DNA from 4 places in the Streptomyces sp. NPDC024555 genome. Region 3 is predicted to be linked to each of the others. Evidence: riboswitches for the same ligand, from Rfam matches in the RefSeq annotation. Region 3 holds a riboswitch; each other region holds the start of a gene.
What was found. Region 3 has a riboswitch for cobalamin ahead of ACZ4FH_RS10270 (CbtB domain-containing protein). Riboswitches for the same ligand answer to the same signal wherever they lie in the genome.
Positions count from the first base shown of each region.

Region 1 (5,658 bases), on a different contig from region 3:
GGCAGCGGCCTGACGGAGCTCAAGCCGCCGCAGGGCTTCGCCGCCCAGACCAGCGCGGCCACCGTCATCCTGGCCTCCTCGCACCTCGGCTTCTCCCTCTCCACCACCCAGTCCTGCTCCGGTGCGGTGATGGGCGCGGGCCTCGGCCGTCAGGGGGGCGTGGTCCGCTGGTCCACCGCCACCCGGATGTTCGTCGCCTGGGGCCTGACCCTGCCGGCCGCCGGTCTGGTCGGCGCGGGCGCCGAGTTCGTCACCAAGCAGGGGACCTGGGGCGTCGTCGTCGTGGCGGTGCTGCTGGTCGCCGGCTCCGGCGCGATCTGGGCGCTCTCGCGCCGCAAGCCCGTCGGCCACGACGACGTCGCCCCGACGGGTGCGCAGTCCGCGCCGGACGCCGAACCGGCCGGAGTCGTGACCACCGCCATCGCGGCCGTCAGCCCGCCGCCCACGCTCGCCGCCCAGCCCGACCTGACGGCGACCCTCCCGTCCCCGGCCGCGCCCGTCGCCGCCGACCCGGCCCGACCCGCCACGGTGTAAGGACAGACACATGCACATCGACTGGGCAGCACTCGGCACCGTCTTCGGCGTCTCCCTCGTCACCACCGTCGCTCTCGTGGGCCTGTTCACCCTCGGCATCGTCGGCCTCTCCAAGCAGCCGGAACCGGCCGCGCGGGGCGGCGCGGCGGGCGGTTCGGTCCTGCTGGCCCGCGCCGGCGGGTACGTCTGCTTCGGACTGTGCGCGGCGGCGGTCGCGTACGGGATCTATCTGATCGTCGCCTGAGCCGTCCGGGGCCCGTACGGAGTTCGGGCCCCGGGCACCCCCACCGGGCCGGGCACCCTTCACGGGTGTCCGGCCCGGTGTGTGTCCGCCCACACCGCGCCCCCGCAGGTCAACGGCAAGTTGACGGGTGTTCGCGGAGCGTGGTGGACTGCCGGAGCCATTACGGCGACAGCAGAGGAAGCCGGTGCGAATCCGGCGCGGTCCCGCCACTGTCACCGGGGAGCGGTCTCCCCTCTCGGAAGTCACGGTCCACCAGGACCGGAAGGCCGGGAGACCGCGGATCCGGGAGCCAGGAGACTCTGGTCGCCGTCTCGTCGAACCAGGGCGCGGACCCTGAGTGAGGACATATCGCCATGCCCGGCCCCGTCGCGACCCTTTCCCCGCCGCTTCCCCGTACCGGGGCCCGCCGAGGCGCCACGGCCGGCTGACCCGTGCGTGCCGATCGCGTCTTCGCGTACGGCGCCACGGCCGGGATGATCGGCGATCTGCTGCTCGGTGACCCCCGCAGGGGCCATCCGGTGGCCGCCTTCGGGCGGGCCGCGGCGGACGTCGAACGCCTGCTGTGGCGCGACCACCGGGGGTGGGGCGCGCTGCACACCCTGGTCTGCGCCGGCGGCGCCGCCGGGGCCGCCGCACTGGCCGCCCGCGCCGTGCGCCACCACCCCGCCGCCTCCGTCGCCCTGACCGCGGCCGCCACCTGGTCCGTCGTCGGGGGCACCTCCCTGGGCCGCGAGGCGCGGGCCGTCGGCGGCGCGCTGGCCGCCGGGGACATCGAGGGGGCCCGGAAGCGGCTGCCGCATCTGTGCGGCCGCGACCCGCAGTCCCTGGACGGCCCCCAGATCGCCCGCGCGGTGGTGGAGTCCGTCGCCGAGAACACCTCGGACGCCGTCGTCGGCGCCCTGGTGTGGGGGGCGCTGGGCGGAGTCCCCGGGCTCGTCGGCTTCCGGGCCGTCAACACGCTGGACGCCATGGTGGGCCATAAATCGCCCCGCTACCGGCGCTACGGCTGGGCCTCCGCCCGTCTCGACGACGTGGCCGGCTGGCCCGGCGCCCGGCTGACGGCCCTGCTCGCCACCGCCGCCGGAGGGGCGCCGCGCGCGGCGGTCCGGGCCTGGCGGGCGGACGCGTCCCGGCATCCGAGTCCCAACGCGGGCCCGGTGGAGGCCGCGTTCGCGGGGGCGCTCGGCGTGCGGCTCGGCGGCACGCTCGCCTACGGCGGCCGGGTCGAGCACCGTCCCGTGCTCAACGGCGCGGCGGGCCGGGCGGTGGAGACCGCCGACATCGCACGCGCGGTGCGGCTCTCGCGCCGGGTGGGCGCGCTGGCGCTCGGCGTCGGCGTCGCGGCCCGGCTGGGCACCGGGCTCGTCGCCCGGCGACTGGCCCGAGGCCGTACCTCCCCCTCCCCCACGGCCGGAAGGAACCGGACATGAGCGGCGGACTGCTGGTCGCCGGAACCACATCGGACGCGGGCAAGAGCGTCGTCACGGCGGGCATCTGCCGCTGGCTGGTGCGCCGGGGCGTGAAGGTGGCGCCCTTCAAGGCGCAGAACATGTCGCTGAACTCCTTCGTGACCCGTGAGGGCGCCGAGATCGGGCGGGCCCAGGCCATGCAGGCGCAGGCCGCCCGCGTCGAGCCGACCGCCCTGATGAACCCGGTGCTCCTCAAGCCCGGCGGCGACCGCTCCAGCCAGGTGGTGCTGATGGGGCGCCCGGTCGGCGAGATGAGCGCCCGCGGCTACCACGGGGGCCGGCAGGAGTCCCTGCTGTCCACCGTCACGGACTGCCTGGAGCAGCTGCGGAGCACGTACGACGCGGTGATCTGCGAGGGCGCCGGCAGCCCGGCCGAGATCAATCTGCGCCGCACCGACATCGTGAACATGGGCATCGCGCGGGCGGCCCGCTTCCCGGTGGTGGTCGTCGGCGACATCGACCGGGGCGGGGTCTTCGCCTCGTTCTTCGGGACGACGGCCCTGCTCTCGCCCGAGGACCAGGAGCTGATCGCCGGGTATCTGGTGAACAAGTTCCGCGGCGACGTCTCGCTGCTGGAGCCGGGCCTCGACATGCTGCGGGAGCTGACGGGCCGGCCGTCCTACGGGGTGCTGCCCTTCGCGCACGGTCTGGGCATCGACGAGGAGGACGGGCTGCGGGTGTCGCTGCGCGGTGCCGTACGCGAGTCGGTGGTGGCCCCGCCGCACGGGGAGGACGTCCTGCGCGTGGCCGTGTGCGCGGTGCCGCTGATGTCGAACTTCACCGATGTCGACGCGCTGGCCGCCGAACCGGGCGTCGTCGTGCGGTTCGTGGACCGCGCGGAGGAGCTGGCCGACGCCGATCTCGTCGTCGTGCCCGGCACCCGGGGCACCGTGAAGGCGCTGGCCTGGCTGCGCGAGCGCGGACTGGCCGACGCGCTGCTGCGACGGGCGGCCGAGGGCCGTCCGGTGCTCGGGATCTGCGGCGGCTACCAGATCCTCGGGACACGGATCGAGGACGAGGTGGAGTCGCGCGCCGGGCGCGTCGAGGGGCTGGGACTGCTTCCCGTCCGGATCCGCTTCGACCGCGAGAAGACCCTCGCCCGGCCGTCCGGCGAGGCGCTGGGCGCCCCGGTCGAGGGGTACGAGATCCACCACGGCGTCGCGGACGTGCGCGGCGGCGAACCCTTCCTCACGGACGGCCGGGGCCGCCCGCTGGACGGCTGCCGCTCCGGCTCCGTCTGGGGCACCCACTGGCACGGTTCGCTGGAGAGCGACGCCTTCCGGCGCGCCTTCCTCACCGAGGTCGCACGGGCCGCGGGCCGCCGTTTCGTCCCCGCCCCCGGCACCTGTTTCGCCGCGCTCCGCGAGGAACAGCTCGACCGCCTCGGCGATCTGATCGAGGAGCACGCGGACACCGACGCGCTGTGGCGGCTCATCGAGTCGGGCGCGCCGTCCGGGCTGCCGTTCGTTCCGCCGGGTGCGCCCGCATCCCCCGCCAAGGAGGTCCTGTGAGTACGCCCTACCCCTTCACCGCGATCGTCGGACAGGACGACCTGCGCCTCGGGCTGCTGCTCAACGCGGTGAGCCCGGCCGTCGGCGGAGTCCTCGTCCGGGGCGAGAAGGGCACCGCCAAGTCCACCGCCGTCCGGGCGCTGGCCGCGCTGATGCCCGAGGTCCGTGTCGTCCCCGGCTGCCGGTTCTCCTGCGCCCCGGACGCCCCCGACCCGGCGTGTCCGGACGGCCCGCACCCCTCCGGGACCGGCGCGGCGCGGCCCGCCCGCACGGTCGAACTGCCCGTCGGCGCCTCCGAGGACCGGCTCGTCGGGGCCCTGGACATCGAACGGGCGCTGGCCGAGGGCGTGAAGTCCTTCGAGCCGGGGCTGCTGGCCGAGGCGCACCGGGGGATCCTCTACGTCGACGAGGTCAATCTGCTCCACGACCATCTGGTCGACCTCTTGCTGGACGCGGCGGCGATGGGCGCCTCGTACGTGGAGCGCGAGGGCGTCTCCGTACGGCATGCCGCGCGGTTCCTGCTCGTGGGCACGATGAATCCGGAGGAGGGCGAGCTGCGCCCGCAGCTGCTCGACCGGTTCGGGCTGACCGTGGAGGTCGCCGCGTCGCGGGACACCGAACTGCGGGTCGAGGTGGTGCGGCGGCGGCTGGCGTACGACGACGACCCGGCGGGTTTCGCCGCCCGGTGGGCGGACGAGGAGGCCGCGCTGCGGGAGCGGATCGCGGCCGCGCGGGCGCTGCTGCCCGAGGTCCGCCTCGGCGACCGGGCGCTGCGCCAGATCGCGGCGACGTGCGCGGCGTTCGAGGTCGACGGGATGCGGGCCGACATCGTGATGGCCCGGACGGCGACGGCGCTGGCCGCCTGGGCGGGGCGTACGGACGTGCTGGCCGAGGACGTCCGGCAGGCCGCCCTGCTGGCGCTCCCCCACCGCCGCCGGCGCAACCCCTTCGACGCGCCGGGGCTCGACGAGGACAAGCTCGACGACACGCTGGAGGAGAACGGCGGCGGGGACGACGATCCGGAGCCGGACGGCCCCGGTGGCGGCGGCCGGCCGCCCCGGGGGGACGGTCCCGACACGCCGCCGGAGCCCGGGGCCGGGGCGGACGACACGCCCGGAGCGGCCGGTGACGGGCCGTCGGAGCCGGCTCCCTCGCTGCCCGGACAGGGCGGTGAACAGGCACCGGCACGGGCCGGTGAGCCGTTCCGGACGAAGGCGCTGAGCGTGCCGGGGCTGGGCGAGGGCGCGGCGGGGCGGCGGTCCCGGGCGCGTTCCGCGCAGGGGCGGACGACCGGGGAACGGCGGCCGCGGGGCGGGCTGACGGCGCTTCATCTGGCCGCGACCGTACGGGCCGCCGCCCCGCACCAGCGGGCGCGGGGCCGGTCGGGTCCGGGGCTGGTGGTGCGGCGGGACGATCTGCGGCAGGCGGTGCGGGAGGGGCGCGAGGGCAATCTCGTGCTGTTCGTCGTGGACGCCTCGGGGTCGATGGCCGCGCGGCAGCGGATGGGGGCGGTGAAGGGCGCGGCGCTCTCGCTGCTGCTGGACGCCTATCAGCGGCGGGACAAGGTCGGGCTGATCGCCTTCCGGGGGCGGGGCGCGGAGCTGGTGCTGCCGCCGACCTCCTCGGTGGACGCCGCCGCGGCCCGGCTGGAGCTGCTGGCGACCGGGGGCCGCTCCCCGCTGGCGGCCGGGCTGCTGAAGGCCCATGAGGTGCTGCGGGTGGAACGGCTGCGCGATCCCTCGCGCCGGCCGCTGCTCGTGGTGCTGACGGACGGGCGGGCGACCGGCGGACCGGAGCCGCTGGCGCTGGCCGCGCGGGCCGCCCGGCTGCACGCGGCCGCGGGCACCGCCTCGGTCGTCGTGGACTGCGAGGCGGGGCCCGTGCGGCTGGGGCTGGCCGG
Region 1 is NZ_JBVHKV010000030.1:43,757-49,414, reverse strand. It holds gene ACZ4FH_RS34605 (inorganic phosphate transporter) at 1-534, shown strand, start outside; gene ACZ4FH_RS34600 (hypothetical protein) at 545-778, shown strand; cobalamin riboswitch at 953-1,078, shown strand; gene ACZ4FH_RS34595 (cobalamin biosynthesis protein) at 1,210-2,208, shown strand; gene ACZ4FH_RS34590 (cobyric acid synthase) at 2,205-3,758, shown strand; gene ACZ4FH_RS34585 (putative cobaltochelatase) at 3,755-5,658, shown strand, end outside.
Region 1: another riboswitch for cobalamin. It lies ahead of ACZ4FH_RS34595 (cobalamin biosynthesis protein); the one in region 3 lies ahead of ACZ4FH_RS10270 (CbtB domain-containing protein).

Region 2 (5,658 bases), on a different contig from region 3:
CGGTGTTACCGAGCTCGACCACGTCCGGGTACTTGTCGCCGGCCAGAGCGGCGTCCAGCTTCTTGGCCTTGTCCGCCCACGTCTGGTACTGGACGTTGACCTTGACGTTGGGGTACTTCGCCTTGAACTGGCTGTTGACGTCCTTGACCAGTTCGGGCCACGTGCTCTGCGCGTCCGACATCAGCCAGACAGTGAGCGTTTCCTTGCGGTCCTTCGGGTCCTTCGACGACGCCTTGTCGTCGTCCGAACCACACGCCGCGATGGAAACCAACATGCCCGCGACGCCGATCGCCGCGATGAGCTTGCGCTTCACGCCACCCTCCTCAGGGATGCTGCAACCCCCTGCCACCACGCAAGACAACGCCGACGAGTACTGCTGGGGCTGGGACCTGGTCTTTAATGGTTTAGACCAGTACCGGGAGCTTGGCCTAGACCTTTAGGGGTGTCAAGGGTGTATAAGAAGTGCACTCGCGTCCGTTATAGGACCGACACCTGAGGGAGGGCGACGAGCCGTGACCGGACCGTGCCACCATGTGAGCCGCGACAGACGGAGGAGCCGGTGACGGCAGCAACGCAGCAGTCGGGAAGGCGGGCCATGGGTGCCGACGGGGGCAGTGCGGAGAACGAGACGGGCGCGGGTGCGGGCACGCGCACCGCACGCGTCCCGAAGTACTACCGGCTGAAGCGACATCTCCTCGACATGACGGACACCATGCCGCCGGGCACACCCGTGCCCCCGGAGCGGACCCTGGCCGCCGAGTTCGACACCTCGCGCACCACCGTGCGCCAGGCGCTCCAGGAGCTGGTCGTGGAGGGCCGGCTGGAGCGCATCCAGGGGAAGGGGACCTTCGTCGCCAAGCCGAAGGTCTCGCAGGCCCTGCAGCTGACCTCGTACACCGAGGACATGCGCGCCCAGGGGCTGGAACCCACGTCCCAGCTCCTGGACATCGGCTATGTGACGGCCGACGACACCCTGGCCGGGCTGCTCGACATCAACGCGGGCGGGCGGGTGCTGCGGATCGAGCGGCTCCGCCTGGCCAGCGGTGAGCCGATGGCCATCGAGACCACCCATCTCTCGGCCAAACGCTTCCCGGCGCTGCGGCGTTCGCTCGTGAAGTACACCTCCCTCTACACGGCCCTGGCCGAGGTGTACGACGTGCGGCTGGCCGAGGCCGAGGAGACCATCGAGACCTCGCTGGCCACCCCGCGCGAGGCCGGTCTGCTCGGTACGGACGTGGGCCTGCCGATGCTGATGCTGTCCCGTCACTCGCTGGACGAGCAGGGCGAGCCCGTCGAGTGGGTGCGGTCGGTCTACCGGGGCGACCGGTACAAGTTCGTGGCGCGTCTGAAGCGGCCGCTGGACTGACCGGGGCGGCCTCTTCCGGCCACCGGAACCGAAGCCCCCGTGGGAGCCCTTCCACGGGGGCTTTCCGCTGCCCGGAATCGGCACCCGCACCCTCATTGGTCTGGACCAACTCCCCGACACATAAGGCCATTTCGACCAGCCGTACGCCTCACGAGGACCGTTGCCGGACCGCAATGCGGACGGGGGGTGACGGTGGCCGGGACACTGCCCTAGATTTCCTGCGCATTACAGGTGCTCAGCGAGGGGACGGAGTCGCCGCCATGTCAGCAGATCCTGACGAGAAACCACCCACCATCACCCCGGTCCGGGTGGTCATCGCCCTGTGCCTCGTCGCGCCGTTCGTGGCGATGCTGTGGGTCGGTTCGTACGCGAAGATCGACCCGACCTTCATCGGGATCCCGTTCTTCTACTGGTACCAGATGCTCTGGGTGCTCATCTCCACGGCACTCACCATGATCGCGTACAAGCTGTGGCAGCGCGACCAGCGCGCCCGCAAGGGGGGTGAGTCGGCATGAAGGACGGCGTGAACGGCGTCGCGCTCGGCGTCTTCATCTTCTTCTTCGTGGCCGTGACCGTCATGGGCTTCATGGCGGCCCGCTGGCGCAAGGCGGAGAACGAGGCCAGCCTCGACGAATGGGGCCTGGGCGGACGGTCGTTCGGCACCTGGGTCACCTGGTTCCTGCTCGGCGGCGACCTCTACACCGCGTACACCTTCGTCGCCGTCCCGGCGGCGATCTACGCGGCGGGCGCGGCCGGCTTCTTCGCGGTGCCCTACACCATCCTGGTCTACCCGCTGATCTTCACCTTCCTGCCCCGGCTCTGGTCGGTGTCGCACAAGCACGGCTACGTCACCACCTCGGACTTCGTCCGGGGCCGCTTCGGTTCCAAGGGGCTGTCGCTGGCGGTCGCCGTCACCGGCATCCTGGCGACCATGCCGTACATCGCGCTCCAACTCGTCGGCATCCAGGCGGTGCTGGACGTGATGGGCGTCGGCGGCGGCGAGAACACCAACTGGTTCGTCAAGGACCTGCCGCTGCTGCTCGCGTTCGCGGTGCTCGCCGCGTACACCTACTCCTCCGGGCTGCGCGCGCCCGCGCTGATCGCCTTCGTCAAGGACGGGCTGATCTACCTGGTCATCGCCGTGGCGATCATCTACATCCCGATCAAGCTCGGCGGCTTCGACGACATCTTCTCCGCCGCGGCGGACAAGTTCGCCGGGCCGCCCGGCGGCAAGCCGACCGGGGCGCTGGCCCCGGGCGAGGCCGGGCACTGGGGATACGCCACGCTGGCACTCGGCTCCGCGCTGGCGCTGTTCATGTACCCGCACTCGATCACGGCGACGCTCTCCAGCCGCAGCCGTGACGTGATCCGCCGCAACACCACGATCCTGCCGCTGTACTCGCTGATGCTGGGCCTGCTCGCCCTGCTCGGGTTCATGGCGATCGCCGCCGGGGTCAAGGTGGACAACGGCCAGCTGGCGATCCCGCAGCTGTTCGAGAACATGTTCCCGGACTGGTTCGCGGGCGTGGCCTTCGCCGCCATCGGCATCGGCGCGCTGGTGCCCGCCGCGATCATGTCCATCGCGGCGGCCAACCTGTTCACCCGCAACATCTACAAGGACTTCCTGAAGCCCGACGCGACGCCCGAGCAGGAGACCAAGGTCTCCAAGCTGGTGTCGCTGCTGGTGAAGGTCGGCGCCCTCGCCTTCGTCCTCACCATGGACAAGACGGTCGCGATCAACTTCCAGCTGCTGGGCGGGATCTGGATCCTCCAGACCATGCCGGCCCTGGTCGGCGGGCTCTTCACCCGCTGGTTCCACCGCTGGGCGCTGCTGGCCGGCTGGGCGGTCGGCATGATCTACGGCACCGCCGCCGCGTACGGGGTGGCGAGCCCGACGCAGAAGCACTTCGGCGGCTCCTCCAAGGAGATCCCGGGCCTCGGCGAGATCGGCTACATCGGTCTGACCGCCTTCGTGCTCAACGTCGTCGTGGTGGTGGTCCTCACGTTCGTGCTGAACGCCCTGAAGGCCCCCGCGGGCGTCGACGAGACCTCCCCGGAGGACTACACGGCGGACTCGGGCGACCCGGGGGTGTCCGAGGTGCTCCCGCCGGCCACCGCCGGTGCGCCGGGCGGCCACTGACACGAGGTCACGGGCCGTCGCACCCCCGCGGGCCGGGGGCGCGGCGGCCCGTTCGCGCGCGGGCGCGGTAACCCGGTTGCGGACCGGGCGGGGGTGTGGGGCACACTCCGCCCATGGACATGACGATCCGGCCGGTCGAGCCCTCGGAGCACGCCCTTCTCGGCGAGATCACCGCCGAGGCCTATCTCGGTGACGATCTGCTGGACTTCGGCACCGGCGATCCGTATCTGCTGAAGCTGCGCGACGTGGCCCGGCGGGCCGCCGAGGCCGAGGTGCTGGTGGCCGCGGACGCCGCTGGGCGGGTGCTGGGCGGGGTCACCTACGCGCCGCCCGGCAATCCCTGGGCGGACATCGCGCGGCCGGACGAGGCGGAGTTCCGGATGCTGGCGGTCGCCCGGGAGGCTCGCGGGGCCGGTGCGGGCGAGGCGCTCGTACGGGCCTGCATCGCCCGCGCACGGGCCACCGAAGGCGTCACGGGCCTGGTCCTGTCGACCCAGCCGACCATGTACGGGGCGCACCGGATCTACGAGCGCCTCGGCTTCGTGCGGACCCCCGAGCGGGACTGGGATCCGATCGACGACCTGAAGCTGCTGACCTACCGGCTGGAGCTGCGCTCCTCCGTCTGAGTTCGCGTACGACACAACATGTGGGGGCTGCCTCATCCGGCGGCCCCCACATGTATGCTCGTGCTCGCTGTCGCCGCAGGGGAATCCGGTGCGAATCCGGAACTGTCCCGCAACGGTGTGTTCGGTGCGCTTTCGCGCACCTCCAGTCCGAGGACCTGCCGACAGCGCACCCGGCTCGACCGAACCGGGTGCCCAGACGTCCGGGCCTCGTGGATGGGCCGGTGGACGCCGCACGGAGTGCCGCCCTGTCCGGGTGCCGCTCCGCCCGGCTGCCCCGCGCTCCCGACGGCCCCGAGCCGAGCGAGGGAGAGCACCAGGTGACCATCGCGCCAGCCGATCCGGTCTCAGCGGCCGAGTCAACGGGAACCACGGACGACGGACCGGGGGCCGCGCTGCTGCGGACCCTGACCGCGCTCACCGCGGATCTGCCCGACACCGACCCCGGACGGGTCGCCGCCGCCGCGCTGCGCGGCCGCAGCGCCCGCGCGGACGAGGCCGAACTGCGGTCGCTGGCCACCGAGGCCGCCGCGGGGCTCATCTCCGAGGACCCCGCCTACTCCCGGCTCGCCGCCCGTCTGCTGACCCTGGCCATCGCCCAGGAGGCGGCCGGGCAGGGCGCCACCTCGTTCTCCGCCTCGGTCGCCGTGGGTCACCGCGAGGGACTGATCGCGGACCGCACCGCGGCGTTCACGGCGCGGCACGCGGGTGCGCTGGACGCGCTGGTGGAGAAGGCGCTCGCCGAGGGGGCCGACGACCGCTTCGGCTACTTCGGGCTGCGCACCCTGCACAGCCGCTATCTGCTGCGCCACCCGCACACCCGCCAGGTCGTCGAGACGCCCCAGCACTTCATGCTGCGGGTCGCCGCGGGACTGGCCGAGGACGAGTCGGCGCGCGCCCTGGACGAGGTCGCCGCGCTGTACGGGCTGATGAGCCGGCTGGACTATCTGCCCTCCTCCCCCACGCTCTTCAACTCCGGCACCCGCCACCCGCAGATGTCCTCCTGCTATCTGCTGGACTCGCCGCTCGACGAGCTGGACTCGATCTACGACCGCTACCACCAGGTGGCGCGGCTCTCCAAGCACGCGGGCGGCATCGGTCTGCCGTACTCCCGCATCCGCGCCCGGGGTTCGCTGATCCGGGGCACCAACGGGCACTCCAACGGCATCGTGCCGTTCCTGAAGACGCTCGACGCCTCGGTGGCGGCGGTGAACCAGGGCGGCCGGCGCAAGGGCGCGGCCGCGGTCTACCTGGAGACCTGGCACGCGGACATCGAGGAGTTCCTGGAACTGCGCGACAACACCGGCGAGGACCAGCGGCGCACGCACAACCTCAATCTGGCGCACTGGATCCCGGACGAGTTCATGCGCCGGGTGGAGGCGGACGGCGCCTGGTCGCTGTTCTCGCCGTCGGACGTGCCGGAGCTGGTGGACCTGTGGGGCGAGGAGTTCGACGCGGCGTACCGGGACGCCGAGGCCCGGGGCCTGGCGCGCAGGACCCTGCCGGCCCGTGAGCTGTACGGCAGGATG
Region 2 is NZ_JBVHKV010000002.1:556,038-561,695, forward strand. It holds gene ACZ4FH_RS05080 (sugar ABC transporter substrate-binding protein) at 1-313, opposite strand, end outside; gene ACZ4FH_RS05085 (GntR family transcriptional regulator) at 596-1,366, shown strand; gene ACZ4FH_RS05090 (DUF3311 domain-containing protein) at 1,627-1,881, shown strand; gene mctP (monocarboxylate uptake permease MctP) at 1,878-3,506, shown strand; gene ACZ4FH_RS05100 (GNAT family N-acetyltransferase) at 3,620-4,132, shown strand; cobalamin riboswitch at 4,187-4,309, shown strand; gene ACZ4FH_RS05105 (ribonucleoside-diphosphate reductase subunit alpha) at 4,450-5,658, shown strand, end outside.
Region 2: another riboswitch for cobalamin. It lies ahead of ACZ4FH_RS05105 (ribonucleoside-diphosphate reductase subunit alpha); the one in region 3 lies ahead of ACZ4FH_RS10270 (CbtB domain-containing protein).

Region 3 (5,658 bases):
TCACGAGCTCAGCTTCGTCAGGATCCTGTCGTGAATCAGGTCCGCGTGCACGGTCTGCCGGAACGGATCTGCCGCAGTCGAGACTCCCTTTCGCCGATCTCGCCGAGACGCCCGAACGACACCATGGGCTCTCCGCCGACGCTTAGGGCTCGGCGCGCCACTGTGAAAATTTCAGGCCGGGTCCAAGCTTGACCGAGGTGATGTCCTCGACGTGCTGGTTCGGAGTGTGCTCGCTGGTCGAGCTCTCTATCCGCCCTTCGGCGAGAGCCCGTTGATGGAAGGGAACCCGGTCGACGACCTCGCCCTCATCGTTGAGGAAGTCCAGGGTGCCCGAAACGCTGTTGTAGTGCTGTTCGCGCAGAATGCCGTCTACCGTCATCCGCACCGTCTTCTCCTTCCCCGACGGGCGGGACAGGTGAAGATGCTCACGCGCAGTCCGAGCCACCGCAGGTGACGTGGCTTCCGTGCCGGCCGGGAAGGCCTCGTTGTCACGCTTGTCGTCCAAGGCGTAGAGGAGCAGGCCGAGCAGTGCGGCAGATACGGCCGCTACGGCGGCCCACGACAGAAGGCGTGATCGACGAGACATCCCCGCATCCTCGCACGTCGCCTCCGTGCCCTCCCTCCCCTGTCTGCCACACCATCGCCAGCGGCACCCGACTCACGCCTGACGGGCAGTCAGGACAGTCAGGACAGTCAGGACAGGGTCAGCATCCGTCCTGGCACACCTGGTCGAAGAAAGCTCAGGTCAGCGCACCCGGCCACGCGCCTTCAACGGGACCGGGGGCAGTTCGGGGGCGGCGAGCGGGGCGCCGTCGTAGCCCCGCACCGTGCCGAACCGGTCGCCGTTCATCCAGGCCTCGCGGGCCCGTTCGATCTCGTCCTGGGTGCGGCCCACGAAGTTCCACCACATCATGATCTCCTCCTCGAACGGCTCGCCGCCGAGCAGCATCAGCCCCGCGTCGGACTCCGCGCGCAGCGGGAGTTCCGTGCGGCCGCAGCCGAGGTAGAGCATGGAGCCGGGGAGGACGGGGACGCCGTCGACCTCGGCCTCGCCGGACATGGAGAGGACGGCGTACTCGAAGTCGGGGTCGAGGGGGAGGCGGGCCTCGGTGCCGTGGGCGAGGGCGAGGTCGGCGCCGACGATGGGGGTGTAGGCGGTGCCGGGGGAGGTGGCGCCGTCGAGGGTGCCGAGGATGACCGTGGCGGTGAGGCCGGGGGCGACCACGGTGGGCAGGTCCGTGTGGTGCTGGAAGTGGGGTTCGACGTCGCGGTGGGCGTCGGGGAGGGCGACCCAGAGCTGGGCGCCGTGGAGGAGGGCGGCGTGCTGCCGGGGGCTCTCCTCGGAGTGGCTGATCGCGCGGCCGGAGGTCATCAGGCCGAGCTCGCGGGGGCGGATCGTCTCCAGGCTGCCGAGGCTGTCGCGGTGGAGGACCTCGCCCTCGTGCAGCCAGCTCACGGTCTGGAGGCCCATGTGCGGGTGGGGCGGCACCTGCATTCCGGGCTCGTCGGCGATGTCGTCGGGGCCGTAGTGGTCGACGAACGCCCAGGCGCCGACCATGCGGCGGCCCAGGTTCGGCAGCAGTCTGCGGACCTCGGTCGACTCACCGAGCCGGACGTGGCGCGGGGTGAGGAGTTCGCGTACGGGCTCGGCTACGACGAAGCCCCTCCCTCCGCAGACGGAGAGTGCGGCCTGGCGATCGAGATTGCTCATGGCGCTCAACCTATTCCCGTGCGACTCCGGCAGGCTGGAATCCACGCCGAATATTTAGTGGAATGTTAAACCATCTATCGGTGTTGTGGCGTACGGACAGGTACGGGACCGGCCCGGCACCGCCTTCGACCGAGGGGGTCACATGAGCGACGCCTACTACGAGTTCGGCACCGCCGCCGAGCGCTGGGAGCGGGCCCGGTTCTTCTTCGAAGCGAAGGAGTACACCACCGCCGCCCGGATCCTGACCGGTCTCGTCGACGAGGTTCCCGAGCAGGTCGCGCCGCGGCTGCTGCTGGCGCGCGCCTACTACCACTCGGCGCGCCTCGTCCGGGCCGAGACGGAGCTGCGCGCCGTCCTGGAGCGCGACCCCGTCGAGGAGTACGCCCGGCTGATGCTCGGGCGCACGCTGGAGCGCCAGGGCAGGCAGGCCGAGGCCGACACGCATTTGCGGATGGCCGCCGCGCTCGCCGGGGACTTTCCGTCGAACGGTGACGCCTGAGATGCCGGGCCGGGTCCGGAGCCCCGTTCCGGGCCCGCGACCGGACACGTCCGGGAGCCCGCCGGTCCGCATCCCCCTTCTATTCGGGTGCGGGCCCGGCGGGGCGCGTGATACGCCACGGGCATGAACGATCTCGCCACCGCGCGTCTGCTGCTCCGTCCGATGACCGTCGCCGACGCCGAGCGGGTGGCGGCGGGCGGCCCCGCCGCCGGGGAACGGTGGGCCCCCGGCTTCCCCTCCCCCGGCGAGCGTGCCGCCGCCACCCGCTTCCTCGCCGACTGCGCGACGAGCGGCGACCCCACACCGTTCGGCTCGTACGCGATACAGCTCCGCGCGGACGGCCTGGTCGTGGGAGGCATCGGCTTCCACGGGGCGCCGGACGGCCGGGGTCACGTCACGATCGGATACGGCCTCGTGCCCTCCGTACGGGGCAAGGGCTACGCCTCCGAGGCGCTGCGCGCCCTCCTCCGGTTCGCCCGGGAACGGGGCGTCGCCTGCGTGCACGGGGACACCGACCTCGACAACACCGCGTCCCAGCACGTGATGACCGCGGCCGGTATGCGGTTCGTGAAGGAGGACGAGCGGCTGAAGCACTACCGGGTCGACTGGGACGGCCGCGACGACGACAGCCGTTGAACGGGGCACCCGTTCAACGGACGGAGCCCGCCGGTTCGTTCCCGGCGGGCTCCGTCCGTGTCCGTTCCGACGTCAGCCGGTCGCGGCCGCCGTCCGCTTCGCCGTGCCGTTACCGGCCGCCGAGCGGTCCGGAGCGGGCAGCAGCAGGCGCTCCGTCAGATGACCGAAGACCAGGCCGAAGGCGGTCCACAGGGTGGCCTGGACCGCCAGTGTGGCCAGCCGGAATTCCCAGAGCAGCGAGGCGGGGAAGTCCTTCCCGACCTCGTCGTACGAGGGGAGGAAGGCGTACGCGAGGCCGATGACCAGCAGATAGCCGGCGCCCGCGGCGATGCTCGCGTTCCAGTTGCCCAGCCGCGGGGCCAGGCGCTTGCCGATGATGACGGCCGCCACGGCCAGCAGCACACTGAGGGCCACCATCAGGAAGAACAGCGTGGTGCGCTTGCCGATGGTGTCGGGGTTGCCGACGGCCGGCGGGTTCGCCGGGTACTTCAGGAACGGCACGAGGTACACCGTCAGCAGGGCGGCACCCGCGATCAGCGCCGCCGTCGCCCTGGGACCGAACCGGCCGACGCGGCCGAGCGCGTAGCAGAAGACGAGCGCCGCGATGCCGCCCACGGCGACGCCGAAGACGAGGACACCCGTGGCGAGGCCCGCGGTGGACTGGAGGGTGCGGCTGACGAGTTCCTCGCCGCCGCCGTGGTCGTGGCCGTGCGCGTGCGCCTCTTCGAGCGCGATGGCCGCGTCGACCCGCGACTCACCGAGGAAGTAGGCGACCAGCAGCGCGCAGGCACCGGCGATCAGGCCGGCCAGCATGCCGCGGACCAGCAGGGCTCTGACAGATATGGAGTTCATGGATTTCCCCTGGATGGAGCGGCTGGATCAGTGGCAGGGGAATCCGAGAAGGTGGCGTCCGTCGTGGACCCACTCGTGTACGCCCTCACCGGAGATGAGCGCGGTGGCGCCCTGCTCGGCGCCGACGAAGTAGAGCAGGATCAGCATGAGGATGCCGAAGAAGGCGGCCCAGGGGGCGATGGCCTTCAGCGAGAGGGGGGTGATGGCGGGTGCGCCGGTGGCGGGCGCAGCGGACTGGGCCATGGCAGAACCTCCTGAGGGAACACGCGTCCCGATCGTGGTGCCTGAGACGAAGGTGCCGGGTCTGACTTCCCGCACAGGTGCGGGTTCACAGTGGCGCGACCGTGCCGGATTCTCACCGGACTTCCGTCACACCCTCGTCATGTCGACGCGACCATACAGCCTGTACGCGGCTGCCGCCATGGTGCCCGGGGAGGGCTCGGGACGGGACGGATGCCATGGTGGGCCTGGGCGGGTGACCCTTGTTCAGGGAGTGGAGAGCGGTTGTGACGGTACGGGTGATGTTGATCTCACCGGCGATGAACCAGGGGCTGCGCGAGGCCCGGTTCGCCGGGGACGGGCCGCTCGACGGGGCCGCGCTCCGGCAGGCGCGGGCGGCCGCCGCGCAGGTGCCGGCCGCCGACCGGTACGTGACGGGGCCCTCCCGGCGCTGCGCCGCGACCGCCGACGCCCTGGGCTTGGAGTGTGACGTCGAACCGGCTGTCCGTGACTGGGAGTTGGGCGGCTGGGCCGGGGAGCGGCTGGACGTGGTGGCCGCGCGTGAACCCGATGCCGTGGCCGCCTGGCTCGCGGACCCCGGCGCCGCCCCGCACGGCGGTGAGTCCCTGCTCGCCCTGTGCGCACGGGCCGGGGCCTGGCTCGACGCCCTGGCCGCCGACGCGGCGGACGGACGGGACCGGGTGCTGGCGGTCGCCGAACCCGCCGTGGTGCGGGCCGCCGCCGTCCACGCGCTGGACCTCCCGGCGGCCGCGTTCTGGCGGCTCGACGTCCCGCCGCTCACCCTGACCGAACTCGGCGGCCGGTCCGGGCGGTGGAACCTGCGCTGCGGGCGGCCCCTCGCACCCCGGTAAGCACCCGCCTCAGCTGTCCCGGTACGTCTCCAGCAGCCGCAGCCAGATCTCGCTGATCGTCGGATACGCGGGAACCGCGTGCCACAGCCGGTCGACGGGGACCTCCCCGGCCACCGCGACCGTCGCCGAATGCAGCAGCTCGCCGATGCCGGGGCCGACGAACGTGACCCCGCGCAGGATCTCCCGGTCCAGGTCGACGACCATGCGGGCCCGGCCGCGGTAGCCGTCCGCGTACAGCCCGGCCCCGGCGACGTCCGCCAGGTCGTAGTCGACGGCGCGGACGCGGTGGCCGGCCCGTTCCGCCTCGGCCAGGGTGAGACCGACGGAGGCCGCCTCGGGGTCGGTGAAGACGACCTGGGGCACGGCCGCGTGGTCCGCCGTGGCCGTGTACGGGCCCCAGGGGGACGCCTCGGGGCCCGCGCCCTCCCGGCGTGCCCCGGCGGCGATGGCGGCGCCCGCGATCCTGGCCTGGTACTTGCCCTGGTGCGTCAGCAGGGCGCGGTGGTTGACGTCGCCGACCGCGTAGAGCCAGGGCGTGCCCTCGACGCGGCAGCTGTCGTCGACGGTGAGCCAGGAACCGGGCTCCAGGCCGATCGTTTCGAGGCCCAGGTCGTCGGTGCGCGGGGCGCGGCCGGTGGCGAAGAGGATCTCGTCGGCCTCGACGGTCTCCCCGTCGTCGAGCGTGACGACGACCGGTCCGTCGGGGGCGTCCCGCCGTACGGAGGTGGCGGAGACACCCGTACGGAGGTCGGCGCCCGCCTCCTTCAGCGCCTCGGCGACCAGCTCGCCGGCGAACGGCTCCATCCGGGGCAGCAGTCCCCGGCCGCGTACGAGCAGGGTGACGCGCGATCCGAGCGCGCCCCAGACCG
Region 3 is NZ_JBVHKV010000005.1:139,164-144,821, reverse strand. It holds gene ACZ4FH_RS10295 (hypothetical protein) at 143-586, opposite strand; gene ACZ4FH_RS10290 (pirin family protein) at 746-1,711, opposite strand; gene ACZ4FH_RS10285 (tetratricopeptide repeat protein) at 1,854-2,210, shown strand; gene ACZ4FH_RS10280 (GNAT family N-acetyltransferase) at 2,334-2,846, shown strand; gene ACZ4FH_RS10275 (CbtA family protein) at 2,919-3,698, opposite strand; gene ACZ4FH_RS10270 (CbtB domain-containing protein) at 3,726-3,941, opposite strand; adenosylcobalamin (AdoCbl) riboswitch at 3,987-4,080, opposite strand; gene ACZ4FH_RS10265 (histidine phosphatase family protein) at 4,220-4,789, shown strand; gene ACZ4FH_RS10260 (dihydrolipoyl dehydrogenase family protein) at 4,799-5,658, opposite strand, start outside.

Region 4 (5,658 bases), on a different contig from region 3:
CGCCGGACCGGGCCACCGTGACCGACGTCCTTCGGTACGCGGTGGCCTCGGCGGCCGTGACCGTCTCCCGGGCCGGCGCCACCCCGCCCGACGCCGCGGAGCTGGAAGCGGCACTGGGCGGTGTCACGGGATCCTCCGGACACGGCCCACGGCGGGAGTGAGGGCGACGGTGCCACCGCCACCCCCCACGGGGACGGTGGCACCGTCATCGTGCGGCGAGACGCTGCCGGAGCGGTGGCTCCGGAGAATGCTGCACCCCTCACCGCCCGGCGTCGCCGCACTGCCGGAGTTGTATCCGCTCCCCGTTACCGAGGCATTACTGGACGACCGGGACATGACAGATCCACCGGGCGGGGCCGTCAGACCGGGGCCGCCAGACGGGGCGCCCCGTCGTCGTCGAGGAACTCGATCACCGCGAGGGCGGCCAGCGCGCACAGCGTGATCCACACCGTGACCATCCCGGTCGGCCGGTCCCAGGCCACCAGCACCGCGACCGCCACCACGACCACCGTCCAGTTCAGGGGCCGCCGGGCCCGGTGCACCCAGCGCCCGACGGGACCCCCGGTGAAGCCCGCCGCCTGCCGCACCGCGCCGATCCCGCCGCTCCACATCGCCAGCACCCGGGCGGCCGCCCGGCCGCGGCCGGTGAGCCAGGCGGCCAGCGCCACCACCACGCCGACCGTCACGACCAGCCGGACCCCGGCGCGCAGGAATCCGGCCAGCGCGTCGAAGACCGCGCCCGCGGCCGGCTGCGACACGTCCGAGGGCAGGCTGTCGAGGTAGAACGCGCGCCCCGCCCACACCACGACGCCGAGCAGGGCGGCGCCCGCCGCGACCGCCAGGGCCGCGGTGACCAGGGCCCGCCTGCGGCGTACCGCCAGCAGCACCCCGCCCGCGGCGATCACCAGCGTCACCACCGGCAGCCAGAACCCGAGGATCTGCAGGGCGCGGAACCCCTTCTCGGCCCGGCCGACCGCGTCCGAGGTCAGCAGCGTGTAATCGGTGTGGATCTCGGGGATCTTCCCCGCCACCGTCAGGCCACGGTCCACCAGCCGCTGTTTGACCTGGTCGATGACGGGGGCGAGGTCGAGCGTCACGGTGTCGTCGGTCAGCTTCACCGCCCCGCCGCCCTGCCCCGTCAGGGCCTTGACCACGGAGGCGTGGGCCCGCGCGTTCGCCTCGTGCCAGACCCGCTCGAAGGCGTCGCTGGTGACGAAGCGGTCCACCGTGCCGCGCACCAGCGAGGTCACCCCGGCCGTGAGCGGATCGCCGAGCCTGCCGAGCGCCTTGTCGACGACGGGGCGGTCGGCGGGGGCCACGTCCGCCAGCAGCGCGTCCAGGTCCAGATGGTCCATGACCGCGGCGGTGACCCGGTCGGTCACCGCCGCCTGGACGTCGGGGTCGGAGGCGAGCGGATCCATCATCGCCGTATACCGGTCCGTGTCCCCGGCGACGTCGCTCGCCCAGCTCGACACGATGCTCAGCGGGGTGAGCACGGCGGCCACGAGCACCAGCAGCACCGCGAAGAAGGAGCGCACGCGGTGCCCGTGGCTCCGAGGGGCCCCGGCCTCCAATTGCGCCACCCGGACGCGCAGCGCTTCGAGTTCGGCGTGCTCGCCGGCCGCGTCCGGCCCGTCGGGGTCCCGTTCCATGAACCCAGGGGATGCCCTGGGCGCGTGACGGGCGCGGCGGACTGCTGCAAACAGGTGAGACGGAGGGCGGAGGGTACCCGACACCCACGGGTGTACGGAAATCGCTCGCTTATGCAGGTTTCCGGGTGTCCTGGCCGATTCCTGCTCGTTTTCATCGTATGACCACCCTTCTCGACACCGAGGGTCCGGCGCAGGCCGTGGCCCGGCCGGTCACGGACCGGCTCACCCGGGTCCTCCTGGGCCCGGACACCCACCGCGAACACGGTTTCTGGCGGCGGCTCGTGGCCACCGAACCGTTTCGCCGCCCGACCGGCCCGGCCCCCGGGCCCACGCCCGGGGAACGGCTCGCCCTCGCCCACCGACGGCTCCGCGTCCTCAACAACGCGCTGGACAGCGCCGCCCGCCCGGCGAGCGACGTGCGCGCCCTGGCCGCCATGCACGAATGGCTCGCCCCGGTGGACCCGGCGCTCGCCACCGTCGCGGGCATCCACTACAACCTGTTCCTCGGCAGCCTCCTCGACCACGACTCCGACCACCCCCGCGACCTCTCGGACTTCCTCGCGCTGCGCCGCATGGGCACCTTCCTGTGCACGGAGGTGGCGCACGGGAACGACGCCGCCGCCGTCGAGACGACCGCCGCCTACGACCCCGACCGGGACGGCTTCGTCCTGCACACCCCGCACGCCGGCGCGCAGAAGTTCATGCCGAACACCAGCCCGGCGGGCGGCCCCAAGTCGGGGCTCGTCGCCGCCCGGCTCGTCGTCGAGGGCGTCGACCAGGGCGTCTTCCTCTTCCTGGTCCCGCTCACGGACGCCACCCGGGCCCTGCCCGGCATCCGGGTGCGGCTGCTGCCCGCCCGGATGGGCAGCCCGGTCGACCACTGCCTCACCTCGTTCGACAGCGTCTTCGTCCCGCGCGGGGCGATGCTCGGCGGAGTGCAGGGACGGATCGGCGAGGACCGGGTGTTCCGCAGCGACACCGAGGGCCGCAGGCGCCGCTTCCTCGTCTCCATCCGCCGGGTCACCGCCGGCCGGATCTGTATGAGCGCCAGCGCGGTGGGCTCGGCCCGCGCCACGCTCGCCGTCGCCGTCCGCTACGGCGGACACCGCTTCGTCTCCGGCGGGCGCGGCGCCCCGCCCGTCCCGGTCTCGGCCCACCGCAGCCACCACGGCCCCCTCGCCGAGGCCATGTCCACCGTCTTCGCGATGAGCCTGCTGCACCGCCGCGCCCTCGACCGCTGGGAGCGGGCGGAGCGGGCCGGGGCCGCCGACCGGGCGGCGGCCGAGCGCCTGGTCGACGTCGCCAAGGGCTGGATCACCTGGCAGGCCCGGTCCGTGATCGTCGAGAGCCGTGAACGCTGCGGCGCCCAGGGGCTGCTGGAGCACAACGGGATGACCGAACTGGTCACCGGGGTCGAGGGCGCCATCACCGCCGAGGGCGACAATCTGGCCATCCACTCCCGCGCCGCCGCGAGCCTGCTCATGGACGCGGTCCGGGGCGCCCCGCAGGAGCCCTCGGACCACCCGGTGCCGGGCGACCTCGCCGATCCGCGCTTCCTGGGCACCCTGCTGGAGCGGATCGAGCAGCTCTGGTTCGCGCGGGCGGCCGGCCGGACGGCCCGGGTGGCGCACGAGGACCCGAAGGAACGCTGGAACGCGGCGTCCGGCCCCGCCCTGCGCGGTGTCGAGGCCCATGCCTGCCGGCACGCGGCGGAGGCGTACGCGCAGGCGCTGGAGGAGCTGCCCGAGGGGCCGGCGCGCGACCGGCTGGGGGAGCTGGCCCGGCTGTTCGCCCTGCGCTGGATCGCCCGCAACAGCGGGGACCTGCTCGCCGACGGACGGCTGACCGCCGCCCAGGTCGAGGGGCTGACCGACGCCGTCGAGCAGCTGATCGCCGCCGTGGCCCCCCATCTGCCGGAGCTGGCCGCGGCCTTCGCGCTGCCCGGCGAACTCCTCGCGGACTGGCCCATCGCGGGCCCCCGGTACACCGACGCCTACGACGACCCGGAGGCCTCCTGGAACACCCGGCCCGCCGAGAAGCCGACGGGAAGGTCCGGGACATACCGCGAGGAGACTGCCCGCTTCGGTGGCGAATCGGTTCGCCCCAAGGGGTGACCGGGCAGAGGCGCTTTGTCGCGCATCCCGCCCACCGCCCCGGCGGTGACCTGCGGGCCCGGCCGCGACCGGTGCGTCCCGATGCCCGCGCGGTGGCCGGTGGCAGGGGGCCGTGCCCCCCGGCCACCGGCCCGCACCGCCGCTGAGCTGCGCGGAAGCTCGTGGTAGCGTGCCCGGTGCCAGTCGAACTCCAGCCTGGAGTCAGGGAATCCGGTGCGAATCCGGAACTGACGCGCAGCGGTGAGGGGGACGGGCGGGGCCACGGCCACTGGGAGACCACGGTTTCCCGGGAAGGCGCCCCGTCCGCGTGAACCCGAGTCCGAAGACCTGCTGGCACCCGCGGTCCGGACCGGGCCGCGGAGTCCGTACCCCGGGCCCCGCGCATGGGCCCCGAGACGACGAGGTACTCCGTGCCGCCCCTGTCCGGCCACGCCCGCACCGCCGCCCTGCTCACCGCCGCGCTCGTCCTGCTGACGGCCTGCGGTACCGGAGGGCGCACACCCGCCGCCCGGAACGGGGACGCCACCGGCTACCCCGTGACCCTCAGCAACTGCGGACGCACCGTCACCGTGCACCGCGCCCCCGAACGCGCCGTCCCCGTCGACCAGGGCTCGGCCGAGATCCTGCTCGCGCTCGGCCTCGCCGACCGGATGGCCGCGACCGCCACCTGGACCGACCCGGTGATGAAGGGCCTGGAGAAGGCCAACGCCACGGTCCCCCGGATATCCGACAACCGGCCCTCCTCCGAGAAGGTCCTGGACCGGGAACCCGACTTCGTCAGCGCCTCCTTCGCCTCCACCCTGGCCAAGGGCGGCGTCGCCCCGCGCGAACAGTTCGAGAAGCTGGGCGTCCCCACCTACGTCTCGCCCGCCGACTGCACCGCCAAGGACAACAGCAAGGACGGCGACGGGGTGCGCACGGGCACCCTCGGCATGGACAGCGTCTACACCGAAGTACGGGAACTGGCCCGGGTGTTCGGCGTCCCGGAACGCGGCGAGAAACTGATCTCCGCACTCCGCGCACGGATCCGGAAGGCCGCCGCGACCGTCGACGCCTCCGGCACCACGCTGATGTACTGGTTCGCCAACTCCACGTCCCCGTACCTGGCCGGCTGCTGCGGGGCCCCCGGCATCATCACCCGCGAACTCGGCGCGAAGAACGTCTTCGACGACACCCACGAGGAATGGCCGCAGATCAACTGGGAGACCGTCGCCGACCGCGATCCGTCCGTCCTGGTCATCGGAGACCTCACCCGCCGCTCCCAGACCGCCGAGAGCGCCGCCGGGAAGATCGCCTTCCTGGAGTCCCACCCCGTCACCCGGACCATGGACGCCGTACGGCACAAGCGGTACGTACTGCTCAGCGGCCAGGCCATGAACCCGTCGATCCGCACCGTCGAGGGAGTGGAACGCGTCGCGGCCGCGCTGCGCTCCTTCGGACTCGCGGGATGAGCGACACCGCACCGGCCGCGGCCCCGCGCGGGGCCGCCGGCCCGGCCGTCCGCGGAGCGGGGCGGGCGCTGCGCGCAGGACTGGGCTGGACCGGCGGACTGCTCCTGCTCGCCCTGTCCGTCGCCGTCGCCGTCACCATCGGCCCCGCCCGGATCTCCGTCGCCGACGTCTGGTCCGCCGTCGGGGCCCACCTCGGCCTCGGCACCGCGGAGCTCTCCCCGATCCGCGACGGCATCATCTGGAACCTGCGCATGCCCCGGACCCTGCTCGCCGCGGTGTGCGGCGCGGGGCTCGCCGTCTGCGGCACCGTCATGCAGTCGCTGCTGCGCAATCCGCTCGCCGACCCGTTCGTCCTCGGAGTCTCCTCGGGGGCCTCCACCGGAGCGGTCGCCGTCGTCGTCCTCGGGGCCGGCGGGGGAGCGGTGTCGCTGTCGGCCGGTG
Region 4 is NZ_JBVHKV010000025.1:84,642-90,299, reverse strand. It holds gene ACZ4FH_RS32545 (carbohydrate kinase family protein) at 1-161, shown strand, start outside; gene ACZ4FH_RS32540 (hypothetical protein) at 360-1,652, opposite strand; gene ACZ4FH_RS32535 (acyl-CoA dehydrogenase family protein) at 1,811-3,766, shown strand; cobalamin riboswitch at 3,930-4,115, shown strand; gene ACZ4FH_RS32530 (ABC transporter substrate-binding protein) at 4,150-5,217, shown strand; gene ACZ4FH_RS32525 (FecCD family ABC transporter permease) at 5,214-5,658, shown strand, end outside.
Region 4: another riboswitch for cobalamin. It lies ahead of ACZ4FH_RS32530 (ABC transporter substrate-binding protein); the one in region 3 lies ahead of ACZ4FH_RS10270 (CbtB domain-containing protein).